Regions from separate parts of the Gottfriedia sp. NPDC058432 genome, predicted to be linked through region 2. Evidence: riboswitches for the same ligand, from Rfam matches in the RefSeq annotation. Region 2 holds a riboswitch; the other holds the start of a gene.
The links. A riboswitch is a leader RNA that binds a small molecule or an ion and turns the genes downstream of it on or off. The one in region 2 is predicted to bind cobalamin.

Region 1 (3,509 bases), on a different contig from region 2:
AAGGATCAGCTAAAGGATTTTTAAGTATTCCTTGAAACGCAACACCTGCCAATGAAAGGCACGCACCGACTAATCCAGCTAACATAACCCTTGGCACTCGTATATTCATGACAATTGTTTGAATATCAGCTGGAACATAATCAGTTTTAAATATAGCATCTGAAAAGCTAGAAATAATAGAAGAAAAGGGAATCGATGTAGACCCAATCGAAACCCCTAAAATAAATAAAAAAATTAATAAGATAATTGGAATTAAAAAGATTAAATATGTATTATTTATAAAGCTCTGGGTAAACCGCCTTTGCAATTGCTTCGACTCCCTCTGCAAGTCTTGGACCAGGTCTAGATGTTGTATCTGAATTAACATCATATACACGGTGATTTTTAATTGCGTTTACTGTTTGCCAGTTTTTCCTAGCCATTACAGTTTTTTCTAAATTTGGAACATAATATCCATAAGTTGTTAAAATCACATCAGGATTCGCTTTAATTGCTGATTCCTCACTATACTTTACCCAACCTTTTTCACTTTCAGCTACGTTTTTAGCATGAACAATCGAAAGCATTTCATCTAAGAAAGTACCTTTACCTGCTGTATAGATTTCTGGCGGACCAGAAATTTCAAGCCAAACCTTTGGATTTGTAGTTGCTTTAGCTGTTTTTTTGCTAATTTCATCTAATTTTGTTTTCATACCAGTTACAACTTTTTTCGATTGCTCGGTTTTTCCAGTTATTTCTCCAACTTGTTGAATTGTATCATACACATCATTAATAGTTGCAGCATTTTTTACGACAAAAACATTAATCCCAGCTTGTTTTATCTGTTCTAAACCGTCAGCAGAAATTCCTAAACTTGATTCATGAGCTAAAACTAAATCAGGTTTCAATGAAATAATTTTTTCAACATTATATGTCATATCGGCATTATTTCCGCCAACTTTATCAATTGATTTTACTTCTTTTGGATAATTGTCAAAATCTGTTACCCCTACTACATCCTTGCCATCACCAATAGAAAATAAGATTTCAGTATTACTTGGAATAAGTGATACGATTCTTTTAGGTGCCTCTTTAAAGCTAATTTCTTTGTTCGTTGCATCTTTAACAGTCATTGGAAAAGTTGCTTGTTCTGTTTTACTTACATTCGATTTTTTTTGTGTCGTATCATTATTACAACCAAATAATCCTAAACACAATAACATAATAATAAAACTTGATAAAAACTTTTTCATTTAAATCCTCCTAAATAATTGAAATACATAAAAAAAACCCCATTCATTTTGAACGGGGCTGAAACAACATAAAAATACAAGAAGTCTTGCAACTGCTGCTTCAAATCCTTACTCCCCGAAGAATTGAACAAGGATGAATTTAGCAGGTCTACTGACTTTGTTTCAACCTACTCCGACCTTCCCATTCTTTCGAACAGTGGCTATTCGTTTCGTCCACATTACAGTTGCGGGGACAGTTCTGGATTATACCAGATTCCCTTTTAAGCAATACTTGCACTAAACTCATCAATATTTCATTAATTCAATCGTAAGATAAATTGGGTAAGAATTCAATTATTTTATTTATATGTTTATGATTTTACTAACATTTTATCTGTTTTTTGTGTGTTTTGTAGAAATTTCTTCTCTAAACATATGGGAAATATGTTTTATATGAAACAAGATTACTCTACATCTTTTTCGTTCATTCGTAAATTATGCGGTATTTTAACTTTAAATGTCGTTCCCTGTCCTACTTCACTATAAACCTGGATGGATCCACCATGTGCTGTAACAATATTTTTAACGATTGATAAACCTAAACCTGTTCCACTTCTACCTCTGGTACGAGCTTTATCTGCCTTATAAAAACGTTCAAATACAAATGGTAAGTCTTCTTTTGAAATCCCTGCACCTGAATCAATAAAATTAAATGTAGTTGATCTTTCATTTTGATTTACTGAAACAATTATTCTTCCATTTTCATTCGTATGTCTTATAGCATTATCAATTAAATTTGTAAAAACCTGTTCCATTCGATCCTCATCTATGTAGATATTCAAATGCGAAACATTGTCGATTTCACCAAATAGCTTAATATTTTTATCCTTTGCTAGACCTTTAAACTTACGTAAAATTCGATCCACAAATTGTACTAGAGGAACGAACTCTCTATTTAATTCGGTAAAACCGTTCTCCATTCTTGCTAAATCTAACAGATCATTTACTAAACGCCCCATTCTAAGAGACTCATCATAAATGATTTGTGACAATTCCTGCATTTCTTCTTTGGATTCTGCTACCCCATCAACAATCGCTTCGCTATAACCTTGTAATAAAGAAATAGGCGTACGTAGTTCATGAGAAACATGCGCTATAAAATCTTTTCGCATCTTTTCTAAACGTCTTTGTTCTGTAACATCTCGAATCACCGCTACAACGCCTCTTATATTTGTTTGATTATAAAGGGGCGACATTAAAACTTGCCAATTGCCTTGATCAAAATGTAATTCGATAAATTGCTTTTTCTCACTTTCGACTACTAATACAAATAAATCTAATAACTCATTTGTTAAAACAAGAGAAGAGGGATCTTCTAACTGATCATCATTAAGCATTTTCAAAAAGCGTTCAGCTGGTGGATTTGATGTCACGATTTGACCTTCTTTATCAATCGAAATTACCCCATCTACCATACTTGTAATAATATTAGAAACCTTCTCTTTCTCTTGTTTTAATGCATTCATATTAAAATTTAATTGTTTACTCATCTTGTTAAATGAATACGCAAGCTCTCCAATTTCATCACTTGAATGGATCGGTACTTTCACATTAAAATTTCCTGAAGTCATACTACTTACAACTTCTTTCATTTTTCTAAGAGGAGCTGTAATTTTAGAAGAAAGAAAGAATGAGAAAAATGTTGTTAATACGATTCCGATTGATGCCGCAAGCAAGACAAAATTAGTCGTTTGATGAATCATCACTTTTACAGGTTGTAATGTTTGGTATATAAATACAGCTCCATTATTTGAGTTTGTATGTAATGGAACACCCACTACTAATTTTTCTCTCTCACTATTTTCACCATAAACAAGTCTTTTACTGACCTCTTTATTATCAGTTAACGTTTTATTTAAGATTTCATCATTTTTTATTTCTTTAAAAGGTAGATCCTGTATTCCATAAGTATTATTTGAATACCATGGCTCCCTATCGTCAATAGAAATGATTACTCTTGAATATCGACTAACAATATTATTTGATAAATACTCAATATTTGAGAGTGGTTGACCATTATCTATTAATTGTGCAATTTTCGTTGCATCATCTTTCATATTTTGTACTTGAAGGTCAATATAAAATTTTTCAAAAAATCCTATTAAGACAAAGGTCAAAAATGATAATACAAGAGAGACTAGTAAGATAATTGTCAGCCAAAGCTTTCCAACTAAACTTCTTACGATCATTACTCCTGACCTACTTCAAATTTATAACCTACACCCCAAACGGTTACAA
Region 2 (3,509 bases):
TATACATTAGGTGTAAATGGACAAGCTCCAAAATATTTTACAAAAGTCTCAAATAACGGAGTGCCTTTATTCGGTACGATTGGTGTACTAATTGGTTTAGTAATCGGCGTTATTTTAAATTTTATTGCACCAAAAAACTTATTCGTGTATGTATACAGTGCAAGCGTACTTCCTGGGATGATCCCGTGGTTTGTCATTCTAATTAGTCATATTCGTTTCAGAAAAGTAAAGGGAGATGAAATTAAGAATCATCCTTTTAAAATGCCTTTTGCACCATTTACTAACTACTTAACATTAGCTTATTTAGTTTTGGTCCTAATCGGTATGTGGTTTAATGATGACACGCGTATATCACTTATTGTGGGAATTATTTTCTTGGCAATCCTTGTCATCTGTTTTTATGCTTTCGGTATCGGAAAACGTGTACCATTAGATGCTCAAACAGATGAAAAGGTAGCTAACTGATCAATCACTTAGTTTGATAATAAGAGGTACTATAGTTATACAATAAAAAAATAAATTTTTTTAACAATCAATGCGTTCGTATTATAAAATCAACCAGTAATTAAGCTGGATGAGATTATCATGCGAGTGCATTTTTTTATTTATTGTCTGTATAATGAATCAGCAGTATCTATTTAACCTAAAATAAAAATTTTTTTAAAATTTATACGGAAAATAAAAAATAAATATTTTGACTATTTTTGCATTTTATGACAAAATGATGAAAACTAAATAGTAGGGAATAGGTGTAAATGAAGATCATAGTTTGAAATCATTTACTTAAAAGGGAAGTTTGGTTTAATTCCAACACGGTCCCGCCACTGTAATAGAGGAGTAAATAAGAAGATGCCACTTATTAATTTAGGGAAGGCTTTTATTTACAAAGATTCTTAAGTCAGGAGACCTGCCTATTCTAACGACGCTGTTTGACCTACGAGAGATAGGGAGGTGCCTTATGGAAAGAAAGCTTAAGTTAACGTATTCTAATTATTTATGTTTTCCAACTTAAAGGCATTTTTGTCTCTTATGAGATAAAAATGCTTTTTTATTTTAGATAAAAGGAGAGAGAAAAAATGGTACAAATAAGTAATTTAGGATATCCGAGAATTGGTGAAAATCGTGAATGGAAAAAAACGTTAGAGAGCTTTTGGCAAAAGAAAATTAATGAAGAAGAATTTGAAAAAGAAATGAAATCATTGAGAATAAGCTCAATAAAGAAACAGCACGATTTAGGTGTGGAGCTAGTCCCTGTAAATGATTTTACGTTTTATGATCATGTGTTAGATATTGCTACTATGTTTGGTTGGATTCCTAGTCGATTTGGTGAAATAAATGAAAAACCTAGTCTAGAGACATATTTTGCATTAGCAAGGGGTAGTAAAAACATTGTAGCTTGTGAAATGACGAAGTGGTTTAATACAAACTATCACTATATCGTACCTGAATATCAAAAGGACAAGCAATCTAGATTACTATACAATAAGCCGTTAGAAGCATACAAAGAGGCATTACTTGAGCTTGGTATAAAAACGAAACCTGTCATTCTAGGAATCTATACATTTGTACAGTTAGCAAAAGGTTACCAAGAAGAAGAAAAACGAAACATAATTAATAATCTAGTAAGCCTATATATTCAAATGCTTAAAGAGCTTGAGAATGAAGGTGTTGAGTGGGTACAAATTGATGAACCATGTTTTGTGTTAGAAGAATCAAGCGGAGATATTCGTTTTATGAAAGAAGTTTATGCTCAAATCGCAAAAGCTGTCCCTTCATTATCAATAATGCTACAAACTTACTTTGAAGCAGTTGAACAATATGAAGAACTAATTTCATTCCCTGTAGATGGCATTGGACTTGATTTTGTACACGGTAAAGATGGAAATTTACAGTCAATACTCGAGCACGGATTTCCAAATGACAAAGTACTAGGTGTAGGAATAGTTAATGGGCGTAATATTTGGAGAAATGATTTAAATGATTGCATTAAGTTTTTGAATTCTCTCAAAGAAGAAATAAGTCCAAAAGATTGGTGGATTCAACCGTCTTGTAGTTTGCTTCACGTACCAGTTACAAAAACTGAAGAGAATTTATTAAATGAAACATTATTTGATGCATTAGCGTTTGCCGATGAAAAATTGGAAGAGTTAGTTATATTAAAAAGTTTATTAATTAACAAAGCGAGCATGTTTGATAATGATGTTAAATATGCAAGTAATTGTTTAGAAAATTTAAAACAGCTTAGTGAAAAAAATCAATCAACTCGTAATGAATTGGAATCCATTAACGAAGAAGATTTTAGAAGACCAGTACCATTTCATTTAAGATATCCTTTACAAAATAAAGTAATGAATTTACCGATTTTACCAACGACTACTATTGGAAGTTTTCCTCAAACGAAGGAAATTAAACAAGTAAGACAGCAATGGCGAAAAGGAAATATCGATGAATCGGAATATATGAATCAAATTAAATTGAAAATTAATGAATGGATTGAAATTCAAGAAAATATTGATATGGATGTATTAGTACATGGCGAGTATGAGCGTACGGATATGGTTGAATATTTTGGTGAGAAACTAGAGGGATTTGCCTTCACGAAAAAAGCATGGGTTCAATCTTATGGATCGCGCTGTGTAAAACCGCCAATTATTTTTAGTAAAGTCGAATTTACAAAGCCAATTACTGTAAATGAAACTGAGTATGCACAAAGTATAACAACTAAACCTGTCAAAGGGATGTTAACAGGTCCTGTTACAATATTAAATTGGTCGTTTGTTCGTGAGGATCGTACAAGAGAGGAAATAGCAAATGAAATTGCATTAGCTTTACGTAAAGAAGTAAAAGCACTAGAAGCTGCTGGTATTTCAATTATTCAAGTTGATGAACCTGCAATTCGAGAAGGTTTACCTTTGAAGCAAAAGGATTGGGATCAATATTTAAATTGGGTAACGAGAGCATTTCGTTTAGCTACTTCAAGCGTCCGAAATGAAACGCAAATACATACACATATGTGTTATAGCAATTTTAGCGATATTATGGACACAATTATTGAATTAGATGCAGATGTTATTTCAATTGAACATGCAAGAAGTCATCAAGAATTTTCTACTTATTTATCTGAATCTCCTTATCCATTTGGAATTGGTTTAGGCGTGTATGATATTCATAGTCCAAGGGTTCCATCGGTTGAGGAAATGGAAGAGAATATTTTAAGTTCTTTAAAAGTGTGTGAAGCAAATAGATTTTGGGTTAATCCAGACTGTGGTTTAAAGACACGAAATGAAGCTGAGGTAATAGATGCCTTATCAAATATGGTAAAATCTGCGAAAAAAGTTCGAGAAAAATATTATTCAATTATTTAATGATAGGGTGAAATCGATGAGTGGTAGATACGTAAAAGAATCTAGAGTATTTGATAGTAGTAGAATATTTCCAACTGACTTAAATAACCATGGTACATTATTCGGAGGAAAAATGCTTGCCGCAATGGACTTAATTGCCTCCAT

Region 1: another riboswitch for cobalamin. It lies ahead of ACFWM3_RS11925 (ABC transporter substrate-binding protein); the one in region 2 lies ahead of metE (5-methyltetrahydropteroyltriglutamate--homocysteine S-methyltransferase).

Annotation. Positions count from the first base shown of each region.
Region 1 is NZ_JBHXLC010000010.1:32,184-35,692, forward strand. Features, by position in the region: gene ACFWM3_RS11920 (FecCD family ABC transporter permease) at 1-307, opposite strand, end outside; gene ACFWM3_RS11925 (ABC transporter substrate-binding protein) at 273-1,232, opposite strand; cobalamin riboswitch at 1,357-1,528, opposite strand; gene ACFWM3_RS11930 (ATP-binding protein) at 1,676-3,460, opposite strand; gene ACFWM3_RS11935 (response regulator transcription factor) at 3,460-3,509, opposite strand, start outside.
Region 2 is NZ_JBHXLC010000003.1:52,652-56,160, reverse strand. Features, by position in the region: gene ACFWM3_RS04405 (amino acid permease) at 1-465, shown strand, start outside; cobalamin riboswitch at 731-929, shown strand; gene metE (5-methyltetrahydropteroyltriglutamate--homocysteine S-methyltransferase) at 1,077-3,365, shown strand; gene ACFWM3_RS04395 (acyl-CoA thioesterase) at 3,382-3,509, shown strand, end outside.